2 regions of the Streptomyces sp. NPDC048560 genome follow, and region 1 is predicted to be linked to the other one. Evidence: predicted binding sites of a transcription regulator. Region 1 holds the regulator's gene; the other holds the start of a gene.
What was found. Region 1 encodes HrcA, which represses chaperone genes, less so after heat shock. Its sites were predicted from a motif close to TTNGCACTCNGNNNNNCNGAGTGCNAA; they were not measured.
Positions count from the first base shown of each region.

Region 1 (7,486 bases):
CGCGTCCCGGTAGTGGGCCTTCGGGATGACCAGCACGTGCGTCGGCGCCTGCGGGTTGATGTCGCGGAAGGCGACGGTGGTGTCGCTCTCGCGGACGATGGTCGCCGGGATGTCTCCCGTGACGATCTTGCAGAACAGGCAGTCGGGCTGCGGCTCTCCCGCCATGGCACGGCCTCCTCAGTCGCTGGTGATCGGTATGTGGGCATGTTATCCGCCGGGACGTGCCGCTTCGCGGTCAGCGGGTACGGATCCCGTCGAGCCCGGTAGCGGCACGATGGGCACGGGCCGGGCCCGCACTCACCCATGCGCACCGGCGGCACCGGTCCGGCAGCGTGGTCCCGGGTGACGGGGCCTCAGCCCCAGCGCCCCGTACGGCCCATCAGCAGCGCCGCGGCGGCCGTCCCCGCCGTCGAGGTGCGCAGCACGCTGGGGCCGAGCCGGTACGCGGGCGCCCCCGCCTCCGCGAACGCGGCGAGCTCCTGCGGGGAGACGCCTCCCTCCGGACCCACGACCAGCACGATCGAGCCCCGGTCGGGGAGTTCGGCGGTGGCGAGCGCCTGACTGCCGTGCTCCCGGTCCTCGTGCAGCACACCGGCGAAGTCCGCGGCGGCCAGGAGCGCGGCCACCTGCTTGGTCGACATCGCCTCGGTCACCTCGGGGAACCGCACCCGGCGGGACTGCTTCCCCGCCTCACGGGCCGTACTCCGCCACTTGGCCAGCGACTTGAGACCACGGTCGCCCTTCCACTGGGTGATGCAGCGGGCGGCCTGCCACGGCACGATCGCGTCGATGCCGGTCTCCGTCATGGTCTCGACGGCGACCTCGCCCCGGTCGCCCTTGGGCAGCGCCTGGACCACGGTGATACGGGGGCTGGGCACCGGTTCCTCGTGCACCGGTTCCAGGTCCGTGATCAGCAGCCGGTCCTTCCCCTCGGCGGAGCGGACGACACCCTCCGCCCAGCGGCCCCGCCCGTCGGTGAGGACGACGTCCTCCCCCGCGTTCAGCCGTTTCACGGAGACGGCGTGCCGTCCCTCGGGCCCGTCCAGGACGTAGTCGGCCCCGCCGGGGAGCTGCTCGACGACGAAGACCGGTGCCGTCACTCGGCACTCCTCACACTCAGGGCCGCACGCGCGGCTTCCAGTTCGGCGGCGAGCAGATCGATCAGTTCCCCGGCCGGCAGCTCGCGTGCCATCCGGTGCCCCTGGCCCGCCCACAGCGCCATGCCCTGGGCGTCCCCCGCCTTGGCGGCGGCCTTTCGCAGACCGCTCGTCATCTGGTGCACCTGTGGATAGGCGGCCGGGGCGTAGGGGCCGTGCTCCGTCACGAAACGGTTGACGAGACCGCGCGCGGGACGGCCGGAGAACGCCCGGGTCATCGCGGTCCGCACGAACAAGGGGTTGGTCAGTGCCTGCTTGTGCAGCAGGTGCGCCCCGGACTCGGGGGTGGCGAGGAAGGCCGTGCCGAGCTGCGCCGCGTCGGCGCCCGCCGCGAGCACGGCGGCGATCTGGGAGCCGCGCATCAGCCCGCCCGTCGCGATGAGCGGCAGCTGCACGCTCTCGCGCACCTGGGCGAGGAGGGACAGCAGCCCGATGCCGGGCTGGCCGGCCTGCGGGTCGTCACGGTACGTGGACTGGTGGCCGCCGGCCTCCACTCCCTGCACGCAGACGGCGTCGGCGCCCGCCCACTGCGCGGCCTGCGCCTCCTCGGTGGAGGTGACGGTCACGACGGTGTACGTGCCCGCCTGCGCGAACGCGTCGAGGATCTCCCGGGAGGGGCAGCCGAACGTGAAGGAGACGACGGGAACCGGGTCTTCCAGGAGGATCGCGGTCTTGGCCTCGTAGCCGTCGTCGCCGCCGCCGTCGACCTCGCCGAGCGGCGTGTCGTACCAGACGGCCTCGCCCGCGAGCTGGTGCCGGTAGACCTCGACGGCGCTCGGGTCGGCGTGGCCCGTCTGCGGCATGAAGAGGTTGACGCCGAAGGGCTGGCCGGTCAGTACGCGCACCCGCTTGATCTCGTTGTACATGCCGTCCGCCGTCTTGTACCCGGCGGCGAGGAAACCGAGCCCACCGGCTTCGGAGACGGCGCCGACGAGCTGCGGGCCGGACACTCCGCCCGCCATGGGGGCCTGCACGATCGGATACCGGCAGAGATCGGTCAACGCGGAGGACATGACGGCATCGTGCCACGTCCGATGCACCGCACCGAATCAGCCAGGGGACGGCGCGGACGGTATACCACCGCAGGTCGCGCCACACGCCGCACCGCCCGCCGGTACTGGACCGAGGGGCGGTGCGGGGTATGGCTTCCGGTGGTGCCGAACCGGCGGTCAGCGACCGTTGAACGCGTCCTTCAGCCGGGAGAAGAGCCCCTGCTGGCCTGGCTGGAACTGCCCGGTGGGCCGCTCCTCGCCACGCAGCTGCGCGAGCTCGCGCAGGACCCGCTCCTGTTCCGCGTCGAGCTTCGACGGGGTCATGACCTCGACGTGCACGATCAGGTCGCCTCGCCCGCCGCCCCGCAGATGCGTGATGCCGCGGCCGTGCAGCGGAACCGACTGACCGGACTGCGTGCCCGGCCTGATGTCGATCTCCTCCATGCCGTCCAGCGTCTCCAGCGGCACCTGGGTGCCGAGGGCCGCCGCCGTCATGGGGATGGTGACCGTGCAGTGCAGGTCGTCACCGCGCCGCTGGAACACCGAGTGCGCCAGTTCGTGGATCTCGACGTAGAGGTCGCCGGCCGGGCCGCCGCCGGGGCCGACCTCGCCCTCGCCCGCGAGCTGGATGCGGGTGCCGTTGTCGACACCTGCCGGGATCTTCACCGTGAGGGTGCGCCGCGAACGGATACGGCCGTCTCCGGCGCACTCCGGGCAGGGCGTCGGCACGACCGTACCGAAGCCCTGGCACTGCGGGCAGGGCCGTGAGGTCATGACCTGGCCGAGGAAGGACCGGGTGACCTGCGAGACCTCGCCACGGCCGCGGCACATGTCGCAGGTCTGCGCGGAGGTGCCGGGTGCGGCGCCCTCACCACTGCAGGTCGTACAGACGACCGCCGTGTCGACCTGGATGTCCTTGGTCGTGCCGAAGGCGGCCTCGGAGAGGTCGATCTCCAGCCGGATCATGGCGTCCTGGCCGCGCCTGGTCCGCGAACGGGGCCCGCGCTGGGACGCCGTACCGAAGAACGCGTCCATGATGTCGGAGAAGTTGCCGAAGCCGCCCTGTCCGAACCCGCCCGCGCCACCGCCGCCCGAGGCGGACAGCGGGTCGCCGCCGAGGTCGTAGACCTGCTTCTTCTGGGCGTCCGACAACACCTCGTAAGCGGCGTTGATCTCCTTGAACCGCTCCTGGGTCTTCGGATCCGGGTTGACATCCGGGTGCAGCTCGCGGGCGAGCCTGCGGAATGCCTTCTTGATCTCGTCCTGAGATGCGTCGCGGCGCACGCCGAGTACGGCGTAGTAGTCCGTGGCCACTTACGACTCCGCCAGGATCTGTCCGACGTAACGTGCCACTGCGCGTACCGCTCCCATCGTTCCGGGGTAGTCCATGCGGGTCGGTCCGACCACGCCGAGTTTGGCGACTGCCTCGTCGCCCGAACCGTAGCCGACCGCGACCACGGACGTGGAGTTGAGGCCCTCGTGGGCGTTCTCGTGACCGATACGTACGGTCATGCCCGAGTCCTTGGCCTCGCCGAGCAGCTTCAGCAGCACGACCTGCTCCTCCAACGCCTCCAGCACCGGCCGGATCATCACAGGGAAGTCGTGCCCGAAGCGGGTGAGGTTGGAGGTGCCGCCGATCATCAGCCGCTCCTCCGTCTCCTCCACCAGAGTTTCGAGAAGGATCGAGAGGACCGTGGAAACGGTTCCTCTGTCCTCGCCCTCGAAGGACTCCGGCAAGTCCTGCACCAGCTGGGGGACATCCGCGAAACGGCGTCCCACGACGCGGCTGTTGAGCCGCGCCCGGAGGTCCGCCAGCGATGTCTCCCCGAAGGGCACAGGGCAGTCGATCATACGCTGTTCGACCCGGCCGGTATCCGTGATCAGTACGAGCATCAGCCGGGCGGGCGCGAGCAGGAGCAGTTCCACGTGCCGCACCGTCGAACGGGTCAGCGAGGGGTACTGCACGACGGCGACCTGCCGGGTCAGCTGCGCGAGCAGCCGCACCGTCCGGCCCACGACGTCGTCGAGGTCGACCGCGCCGTCGAGGAAGTTCTGAATGGCCCTGCGCTCCGGCGACGACAGGGGCTTGACGCCCGCGAGCCGGTCGACAAAGAGCCGGTAGCCCTTGTCCGTGGGAATGCGCCCCGCGCTGGTGTGGGGCTGGGCGATGAAGCCCTCGTCCTCCAGCACCGCCATGTCGTTGCGGATCGTGGCCGGGGAGACCCCGAGCTTGTGCCGCTCGGTCAGTGCCTTGGAGCCGACGGGCTCCTCGGTTCCGACGTAGTCCTGGACGATGGCGCGCAGCACTTCGAGTCTGCGTTCGCTGAGCATCGCGCACACCTCCAGCTGTGGTTCTCCGTTACGGCCTGGCACTCTGTGCGTTCGAGTGCCAGCAATCCCCCCGGTCAGTGTACGGGGGCGGGGTGCCCCCCGGGCAAGGGCGACCGGCCACGCCGTCGCGAGACTGCGCAGGTCGTTGCGGATAGCGTCGTTGTATGGACGTCTCTTGGGAAGAGCTGGGCTGGGAGCGGTTGGGCAACGGTGTGGGACGGCGGCGCCTTCCCGTCTGGGACGCGACGGCCGCGCTGGTGGCGGGAGCGGACCGTGTCCTGCTCTTCGACACGGGTTCCTCACTGCGCGAGGGTGCGGAGCTGCGCTCCCAGGCGCAGCGGCTGCTCGGGCGGAGGGTGACGCATATCGCACTGAGCCACCCCCATTTCGATCATGTCCTGGGCACCGCCGTGTTCGCCGGCGCCGAGGTGTTCGGGGCGGTCGGCGTCGCCGATCTGCTCCGGAACGGGGCGGACGAGCTGCGCAGCTCGGCGGTGCACCACGGGGTGCCGGAGCGCGACGCGGCGGAAGCGGTGGACGTGCTGGTCGCCCCGCACCACGAGGTGTGCGGGGAGTGGACGCTCGATCTGGGCGGCGGGCTCCAGGTGCTCCTGGCCGATGTGGGGCCGGGGCACAGCGGCTACGACCTGGCCGTACTGGTGCCTGGTTCGCCCGCCGTGGTGTTCTGCGGCGACCTGGTCGAGCAGTCCGGTGAGCCGCAGGCGGGCAGCGACGCGGTCCCCTCCCGCTGGCCGGCGGCCCTGGACCGGCTGCTGGCCCTGGGCGGCGAGGACGCGGTGTACGTACCGGGGCACGGGGCGGTGGTGAACGCCGCTTTCGTACGGATGCAGCGTGATCAACTGGCCGCTCGGTTCGGCGTGTCGTGACCGCCCGCCGCCGTATCGTCGTCCGATGCGCAGCTACCAGCCGGACCTGACCCCGCCGTGGAAGAAGTCCGTACCGGCCCCCGAGGTCCCCGCCGAGCCCGATCTGGTCGTCGAGGAGGCCGCCACCGGCTTCTGCGGGGCGGTGATCCGCTGCGAGAAGACGGCCCAGGGCCCGACGGTGACCCTGGAGGACCGCTTCGGCAAGCACCGGGTGTTCCCGATGGAGCCCCGTGGCTTCCTGCTGGAGGGCCGGGTGGTCACTCTGGTACGCCCCACCTCCACGGCCCCCGCCCGCCCCGCCCGTACGGCCTCCGGCTCGCTTGCGGTCCCGGGGGCGCGCGCACGCGTGGCGCGGGCGGGCCGGATCTATGTGGAGGGCCGCCACGACGCGGAACTGGTGGAGCGGGTCTGGGGCGACGACCTGCGGATCGAGGGCGTGGTCGTCGAGTACCTGGAGGGCATCGACGACCTCCCCGCGATCGTCCGCGGCTTCTCCCCGGGCCCGGACGCCCGGCTGGGCGTACTGGTCGACCACTTGGTCCCGGGCTCGAAGGAGTCCCGCATCGCCGCCCAGGTCTCGGGCGGCGACGTCCTGGTGGTGGGCCACCCGTACATCGACGTCTGGGAGGCGGTGAAGCCGTCCTCGGTGGGCATCCCCGCCTGGCCGAGGGTCCCGCACGGCCAGGACTGGAAGACGGGCGTGTGCCGGGCCCTGTCGTGGCCGGAGAACACGGGCGCGGCGTGGCAGCGCATCCTGTCGACGGTGCGCTCGTACCGCGACCTGGAGCCGGAACTGCTGGGCAGGGTGGAAGAACTGATCGACTTCGTCACGGCCCCGGAGTAGCGACGCGAACACCAACGGGGCACAACTCAGCCCAGCCACCCCGGCCCGCCCCGGCGATTGAGTACACCTTTCAGCCTGCCCGTGAAGAGCACGACTCACCCCAGCCACCCCCGGCCCGCCCGGCGATTGAGGGCATCCTTCAGCGCGTCCGGCGATCGAGGACCGGGGCCCGGGGCCGGGCCAGCGCGCCGTAGCCCCCGCAGGCTTCAGTCCACCAGGTCCCGGACCACCGCGTCGGCCAGCAACCGCCCCCGCAGCGTCAGCACGGCCCGCCCCGCCGCGAACGCCTCGCCCTCAAGCAGCCCGTCCCCCACCGCACGCCCCGCCGCCGCCAGCCCCGCCGGAGCCAGCAACGACAACGGGCAGCCGTCCACCAGCCGCAGCTCCAGCAGAATCCGCTCCACCCGCCGGTCCTCCGCGGAGAGGACCTCGCGTCCCGCCCCCGGCGACCGGCCTTCGGCCAGGGCCTGCGCGTACGCGCCCGGGTGCTTCACGTTCCACCAGCGCACGCCGCCCACATGGCTGTGGGCGCCGGGCCCGGCGCCCCACCAGTCGGCCCCGCGCCAGTACAGCTCGTTGTGCAGGCACCGCCCCTCCGGCGTCCGGGACCAGTTCGACACCTCGTACCAGGAGAAGCCCGCCGCGGCCATCGCCTCGTCCGCGATCAGATAACGGTCCGCGTGCGCGTCGTCGTCGGTCATCGGGATCTCGCCGCGCCGGATGCGCCGCGCCAGCTGCGTACCCTCCTCGACGATCAGCGCGTACGCCGACACATGGTCGGGCCCGGCGCCGATGGCCGCGTCCAGCGTGGCCCGCCAGTCGTCGTCCGACTCCCCGGGCGTGCCGTAGATCAGGTCGAGGTTGACGTGCTCGAAGCCCGCGTCCCGCGCCTCGGCGACGCACGCCTCGGGCCGGCCCGGCGTATGCGTACGGTCGAGGATCTTCAGCACGTGCTGCTTCGCGCTCTGCATCCCGAAGGAGACCCGGTTGAAGCCGCCTTCGCGCAACGCCGCCAGGTACGCCGGATCGACGGACTCCGGATTGGCCTCCGTCGTCACCTCCGCGTCGTCCGCCAGCCCGAACTCGTCACGGATCGCCCCGAGCATCCGTACGAGGTCGGCGGCGGGCAGCAGCGTCGGCGTCCCGCCCCCGACGAAGACCGTGCGGACCGGACGCGGGTCGTCGCCCAGCACCTTGCGGGCCTGACGGACCTCCTCGATCAGGTGCGCCGCGTAGTTGTCCCGGGAGGCCAGCGCACCGCCGGAGCCGCGCAGC
Region 1 is NZ_JBEZIJ010000005.1:336,647-344,132, forward strand. It holds gene AB0C82_RS16555 (histidine triad nucleotide-binding protein) at 1-165, opposite strand, end outside; gene AB0C82_RS16560 (16S rRNA (uracil(1498)-N(3))-methyltransferase) at 354-1,100, opposite strand; gene AB0C82_RS16565 (nitronate monooxygenase) at 1,097-2,170, opposite strand; gene dnaJ (molecular chaperone DnaJ) at 2,327-3,463, opposite strand; gene hrcA (heat-inducible transcriptional repressor HrcA) at 3,464-4,480, opposite strand; gene AB0C82_RS16580 (MBL fold metallo-hydrolase) at 4,645-5,367, shown strand; gene AB0C82_RS16585 (DUF3097 domain-containing protein) at 5,393-6,211, shown strand; gene hemW (radical SAM family heme chaperone HemW) at 6,418-7,486, opposite strand, start outside.

Region 2 (7,486 bases), on a different contig from region 1:
GGTTCTTCCAGCTCGCGCTGTTCCTCCCGCACGCCGTGCCGGGGATCATCGCCGCGCTGATCTGGGTCTACCTCTACACACCCCAGCTCAGCCCGGTGGTCGGCGCGATGGAGGCCGGGGGGATCGGCTTCGACTTCTTCTCCCCCGAGGGAGCACTCCCCTCCGTCGTCAACATCGCGCTGTGGGAATGGCTCGGCTACAACATGGTGATCTTCTACGCCGCGCTCCAGGCCGTCGACCGTTCCGTACTCGAAGCGGCCACGGTGGACGGCGCGGGAGCCTGGCGGATCGCCTTCTCCATCAAGGTGCCGCTGATCAGCGCCTCGGTGGCGATGGTCGCCCTGTTCACGGTCATCGGCTCGCTCCAGCTCTTCACCGAGCCGCTGATCCTCGCCAAGGGGACCGGCTCCGCCGTCTCCTCCACCTGGACGCCGAACATGTACGCGTACACCGCGGCCTTCGAACGCAACGACTACGGGCTCGCCGCCGCCGCCTCGATCCTGCTGGCCCTCACCGCCGCGCTGCTGTCCTTCGTCGTCACCCGCTTCACCGGACGCAAGGGCAGGAAGGCATGAACCCCTCAGCTCCCCCGAACCGCTGGATGTCGAAGACCGCCGTCAACGGCTTCCTGCTGCTCGCCGTCCTCTACATGCTCTTCCCGCTCGTCTGGCTGGTCACCGCGGCGACGAAGGACACCGGCGACCTGCTCGCGGGCAACGCCTTCTCCTTCGAGGGCTTCAACCTCGGCGAGAACCTGTCGGACCTCGCCGCCTACGGCGACGGCATCTACTTCCGCTGGTACGTCAACAGCCTGCTCTACGCGGGCGTCGGCGCGCTCGCCTGCTCCCTGATCTGCGTGGCCGCCGGCTACGCCTTCGACAAGTACGACTTCCGGGGCAAGGAGAAACTGTTCGGCCTGGTCCTGATGGGCGTGCTGGTCCCGACCACCGCGCTCGCCCTGCCCATGTACCTCCTGGCCTCGAAGACCGGGGTGGTCAACACCTACTGGTCGGTGCTGATCCCCGTACTGGTCAACCCGTTCGGCGTGTATCTCGCGCGGGTCTTCTGTACGGGATACATCCCCGACGAGGCGCTGGAGGCCGCCCGGATCGACGGGGCCGGTGAGCTGCGCACCTTCTGGTCCATCGGTCTGCGCATGGTGATGCCGGGCTTCGTGACCGTCTTCCTCTTCCAGTTCACCGCGATCTGGAACAACTTCTTCCTCCCCCTGGTGATGCTCTCGGACCGCGAGCTCTTCCCCCTGAGCCTCGGCCTGTACGCCTGGAACACCAACACCCATGGCGAGCCGAGCTTCTACCCGCTCGTCGTCACGGGCTCCCTCCTCGCCGTCATCCCCCTGATCGTCGCCTTCGTCTCCCTGCAGCGGCACTGGAAGGCGGGACTGACGGCGGGAAGTGTGAAGTGACCGTCAGGCGAGCCTTCGAGGAGTCGAGTTCCACCATGCCCCACGCCACTGACAACCGGCCCCGCGCGCTGCTCGCGATGGGCCCCGGCATCGCCGGCCGGCTCTTCGCCGAACGCCATCGCACCCGGCTGGCCGCCCTCACCCGTACGGACCCGGATCTCGTCGCCCACGATCTGGCCGCCCCCGGCCCGGAGGTGGCCGCCGCGCTCGCCGGCGCAGACGTGCTGCTGACCTGCTGGGGCGCCACCCCGCTGACGGCGGACATCCTGGCCGCCGCCCCCCGGCTGCGCGCGGTCGTGCACGCGGCCGGGTCCGTCAAGCACCACATCACCGACGCCTGCTGGGAACGCGGCATCGCCGTCACCTCGGCGGCCGACGCCAACGCGCTGCCCGTGGCCGAGTTCACCCTCGCCGCGATCCTCTTCGCCAACAAGCGGGTACTGCACGCCGCCCAGCGCTTCCGTGCCCTGCGGGCGGACCACGACTGGCTCGGTGACATGGAGGCGAGCGGCAACTACCGCCGTACGGTCGGCGTCATCGGCGCGTCCCGCATCGGGCGCCGCGTCATGGAACTGCTGCGCCCGTTCGACCTGGACGTGATGCTGTACGACCCGTACGTCTCCCCCGCCGAGGCCGCCGCCCTCGGCGTGCGGCCGGCGACGCTGTCCGAGCTGTGCGCCGGCAGTGCGGTGGTCTCCGTCCACGCTCCTCAGCTGCCCGAGACGCGCCATCTCGTCGGGGCGGCGCAGCTGGCGCTGATGCCGGCTGGTGCGACGCTGATCAACACGGCGCGTGGTTCGCTGATCGACGAGGACGCGCTGATCCGGGAACTGGAGAGCGGGCGGCTGCACGCGGTGCTGGATGTGACGGAGCCGGAAGTGCCGGTGGCGGACTCCCCGTTGTACGACCTGCCGAACGTCCTGCTCACTCCGCATATCGCGGGCTCGCTGGGAAACGAGCTGCATCGCATGGCGGATCAGGCACTGGACGAACTGGAACGCTTCGCCGGTGGCCGCCCGTTCGCGGACCCGGTGACCGCGGAGGCGCTGAACCGCTCCGCGTGACGGGCTGCCCGGGAACGACCGGGGCCCGGTACCCCCGCGACGGGGGTACCGGGCCTCAGTGGTGTGCCGGGTGCGTACTAGTGGGAGTGACCGTGGCCGTGGCCGTGACCGGCGTCGCCCTCGTCGTCCGCCGGCTTCTCGACGACCAGGGTCTCGGTCGTGAGCAGCAGCGACGCGATCGACGCGGCGTTCTCCAGGGCGGAGCGGGTGACCTTGACCGGGTCGATGACGCCGGCCTTCACCAGGTCGCCGTACTCGCCGGTGGCGGCGTTGAAGCCCTGGCCCTTGTCGAGCTCGGCGACCTTGGAGGTGATGACGTAACCCTCCAGGCCGGCGTTCTCGGCGATCCAGCGCAGCGGCTCGACGGCGGCGCGGCGCACGACCGCGACACCGGTGGCCTCGTCGCCGGTCTTGCCGAGGTTGCCCTCGAGGACCTTGACGGCGTGGACCAGAGCGGAGCCACCACCGGAGACGATGCCTTCCTCGACCGCGGCGCGGGTCGCGGAGATGGCGTCCTCCAGACGGTGCTTCTTCTCCTTGAGCTCCACCTCGGTGGCAGCACCGACGCGGATCACGCAGACGCCGCCGGCCAGCTTCGCGAGGCGCTCCTGGAGCTTCTCGCGGTCCCAGTCGGAGTCCGTGGAGTCGATCTCGGCCTTGATCTGGTTGACCCGGCCCTTGACGTCGGCGGAGTCGCCGCCGCCCTCGACGATGGTCGTGTCGTCCTTGGAGACGGTGACGCGGCGGGCGGTGCCCAGCACGTCGAGACCGGCCTGGTCGAGCTTGAGGCCGACCTCTTCGGCGATGACGGTCGCACCCGTGAGGGTGGCGATGTCGCCGAGCATGGCCTTGCGGCGGTCACCGAAGCCCGGGGCCTTCACCGCTACGGCGTTGAAGGTGCCACGGATCTTGTTGACGACCAGGGTCGACAGGGCTTCGCCCTCGACGTCCTCGGCGATGATCAGCAGCGGCTTCGAGCCACCCGACTGGATGACCTTCTCCAGGAGCGGGAGCAGCTCCTGGATGGAGCCGATCTTGCCCTGGTGGATCAGGATGTACGGGTCGTCGAGGACGGCCTCCATACGCTCCTGGTCGGTCACCATGTACGGGGAGAGGTAGCCCTTGTCGAAGGCCATGCCCTCGGTGAACTCGAGGTCCAGACCGAAGGTGTTGGACTCCTCGACGGTGATGACACCGTCCTTGCCGACCTTGTCCATCGCGTCCGCGATGAGCTCGCCGACCTGGGTGTCCTGCGCGGAGAGCGCGGCCACGGCGGCGATGTCGGACTTGTCCTCGATCGGGCGGGCGGTCGCGAGGAGCTCCTCGGACACGGCCTTGACCGCGGCGTCGATGCCCTTCTTCAGGGCCGCCGGGGAGGCGCCCGCGGCGACGTTGCGCAGGCCCTCGCGGACGAGCGCCTGGGCCAGGACGGTGGCGGTGGTGGTGCCGTCACCGGCTACGTCGTTGGTCTTGGTCGCCACCTCCTTCACCAGCTGGGCACCGAGGTTCTCGTACGGGTCGTCGAGCTCGACCTCGCGCGCGATGGTGACACCGTCGTTGGTGATGGTGGGAGCGCCGAACTTCTTGTCGATGACGACGTTGCGGCCCTTGGGGCCGATCGTCACCTTGACCGTGTCGGCAAGCTTGTTGACGCCGCGCTCAAGGGCGCGACGGGCGTCCTCGTCGAACTTCAGAATCTTCGCCATGGGCTGTTGCCTGTCCTCTCAAAACGAACTGCGCCCCTGACCGCCCGGCTAGTTATTTCGCAGGGGGCCAGGGGCGCAGAACAGAAACAAACGTGGGTGAATTACTTCTCGACGATCGCGAGCACGTCGCGGGCCGAGAGGACGAGGTACTCCTCGCCGTTGTACTTCACCTCGGTGCCGCCGTACTTGCTGTACAGAACGACATCGCCGGTCTTGACGTCGAGCGGAAGCCGCTCGCCGTTCTCGAAGCGGCCCGGGCCCACGGCAAGGACGACGCCCTCCTGGGGCTTCTCCTTGGCGGTGTCGGGAATGACCAGGCCGGAGGCCGTGGTCTGCTCGGCGTCGAGCGGCTGGACCACAATGCGGTCCTCGAGCGGCTTGATCGCAACCTTGGAGCTGGTGGTCGACACGATCCGGTCTCCCCCTTCGGAGATCTCACGGGGTTTAACAGTCTGTGGGGTGGCGACCAGGTCGATCCGTCGTCGCGGGTGCCGGACCTGCCCTGTCGCGCAGTTGTGCTGGCACTCTCCAGTGGGGAGTGCCAGCACTGAGACTATGACCGCGATTAGCACTCGGTCAAGCGGAGTGCCAATTCACCACCCCCGCGTGGCGAACATGCCGATCATCGGTGCGGTATCGATCGGGGCACCATGAGGTCACCGTCCGGACAACGCCGGGGCGCGCCGCACGGTTCCGCACGACCGTGCGGACATGCGGGATCGCCCGAACACGCCGACGCGCCCGTCCCCCTTCGCCCGCGGCCACGCCGACGCGGTGGTGGGCCTCCTCGTCGTCGCACTCGAACTGGTGGTGTACGTGATCGCCGCGATCCGGACCGCCTTACCGGACGGCGACGGGAGCGGCGGCCACCCGGCGGGCCGCGCGGGGCCGGCCCCGCCCGCCGTGCCGGCGGCCGACTGGACGGCCACGGTGACGTTCGGAGTGATCGCCGCCGCGGCCGTCGTCCTCGCCGTGCTGATGTTCCGCTTCCACAACCCGTGGACCGGCGCGACGCAGGTGCTCACCGCGCTCACGCTCTGCCTCGTGACGGTTTCGGCCGGCGGGGACGCCTCGCGCGAGACGCACCCGTCCCCCGCGAACACGCCCGGATGGTCCTCACCGCCCTGCCTCAGCGGTGGCGACAGCGACGAGTGCGCGAGGAGCGGGGGCTGACCCCGGCGGGCCGCGCGGGGGCCGGGGGTCAGACGTAGTCCTCCAGCCTGGCGACCGCGTAACCCTTGTCGGTGACCGTCTTCATGACCCGCCGGATCATGTCGGTCATGGAGCCCTTCCAGTCCCCGGGCCCCCGGAAGTGCGTGAGGATGATGTCGCCGGGATGCAGGTCGCGGTCCCACTCGCGCCACTCCATGTGGTCGGGGAACGCCTCCGAGGCCCACAGCGGCACGGCCTTGATGCCGCAGGACTTGGCGATGCGGAGGGTGTCGCGGTTGTAGTTGCCGTACGGCGGCCGGAAGAGCGTGGGCCGCTTCCCGAACTGCTTCGCCATCATGTCCTGCTGGCCGCAGATCTCCCGCTTCTGCTGGTCGTACGAAAGACCCGGCATGTAGCGGTGGTTCAGCGTGTGGTTGCTGAGGGTGACACCCAGGGCCTGCATCTTCTTGAAGTAGCCGTAGTCCTCCTTGACCACGTAGTCGCTGAGGAAGGCGCTGTAGGGGATGTCCAGTTCCGTCATCATCCGCAGCAGCGCGGGATCCTTCTCGGCCCCGTCGTCCATCGTCAGGAAGACGACGCGCTCCTTCGTCGGCACGGTGGTGAAGACGGGCGGCAGGGCGTCCCCGCCGGTGACCTCGAAGCCCTTGCGCGTGGTGATGCGCGGTTTGACGGCCGGCGGTTCCGGCGCGACGAGCGGGACCTTGGCCAGTCGCCACTTCTTGGCCGCCGCGACCCTGGCGGCCTGCTTACGCCGCACCTTCTCGGCGTACGCGGAAAGCGCTTCGGCCGGCGCGGCCTTCGCGGGCGGCCCGTCCTGACCGGCGGCGGGCGACGCCGGACGCTTCCCTCCGGTATTGCCGCCCGCACCCTCGGCGGCGCAGCCGGAAACGACGGCGGCGGCGAGGAGGGCGACCAGGGCCGTACAGACCGGCCCACGGGCGAGAGAGCCCGGTCTGTGCCATTTCATGACAGATACTTCCTTTTGTCGTACTAGTTGCATGGCGCCGCATCCTGCCAGTGCGCGCGCGAGTGCCCGGTCCGACACCGCCACCGGGCCCGCCCGGTCCCCCGGCTGGCTCACAATGGGCCGGGTGAACGCTCTCCCCACGTCCGGCACACCCGATCCGCTCGCCGGCTTCCGCGCCCTGCTCGCCCCCGAGGGCGCCGCTCTCCTGGCCGAGCTGCGGGACCACGACCCCGCGCGGGAGCTGGCCACCGCGACCCGCCTGCGTCGCGGCCACCCGGCCGACCTGGTCTCGGCTGCCCTCGGACAGGCCCGGCTGCGGCAGCGGGCCGTGGCCAAGTTCGGCGCCGAGGACGCGTACCGGATGTTCTTCACTCCCAACGGGGTCGAACAGGCGACGCGCACCTCCGTCGCCACCCACCGGGCGCAGCGGTTCGCCGGCCTCGGCGTGCGGAGGGTGGCCGACCTCTGCTGCGGCATCGGCGGCGACGCGATCGCCCTCGCGCGTGCGGGCATCGCGGTGCTTGCCGTGGACCGCGATCCGCTGACCGCCGAGGTCGCGCGCGCCAATGCCGCGGCGCTCGGTCTGGAGGCTCTGATCGAGGTGCGGTGCGCCGACGTCACCGAGATCGACACCGCACCGTACGACGCCGTCTTCGTCGACCCGGCCCGGCGCGGCGGACGCGGCCGGATCTTCGACCCCGAGGCGTACTCCCCGCCGCTGTCCTGGGCCACCGCCGCCGCGCTGAAGGCCCCCCGCGCCGCGCTGAAGATCGCCCCCGGTGTCCCGCACGAGGCGATCGGACCGCAGGCCGAGGCGGAGTGGATCTCGGACGGCGGCGACGTGAAGGAGGCGGTGCTCTGGTACGGCGAGGGCTTCGCACCCGGCTCGTTCCGGGCCACACTGCTGCCGTCGGGCGCCACCCTGACGGCCCCGGCCCCACTGCCCGCCCCGCCCGTCGGCCCCGTGGGCCGCTATCTGTACGAACCCGACGGCGCCGTCATCCGCGCCCATCTGGTCGCGGACGTCGTGGACCGGTGCCACGGCCGGCTGTTCGACGAGATGATCGCGTACGTCACGAGCGACGAGCTGTACGACTCCCCGTACACGACGGCGTACGAGATCACCGACCAGCTCCCCTTCAACATGAAG
Region 2 is NZ_JBEZIJ010000001.1:1,000,349-1,007,834, forward strand. It holds gene AB0C82_RS04370 (sugar ABC transporter permease) at 1-575, shown strand, start outside; gene AB0C82_RS04375 (carbohydrate ABC transporter permease) at 572-1,426, shown strand; gene AB0C82_RS04380 (hydroxyacid dehydrogenase) at 1,462-2,490, shown strand; gene groL (chaperonin GroEL) at 2,568-4,196, opposite strand; gene groES (co-chaperone GroES) at 4,298-4,606, opposite strand; gene AB0C82_RS04395 (DUF6234 family protein) at 4,908-5,369, shown strand; gene AB0C82_RS04400 (polysaccharide deacetylase family protein) at 5,398-6,336, opposite strand; gene AB0C82_RS04405 (class I SAM-dependent methyltransferase) at 6,452-7,486, shown strand, end outside.
Region 2: groES (co-chaperone GroES) is a predicted target of HrcA. The motif match lies at 4,762-4,788, and genes of this name have one in related genera.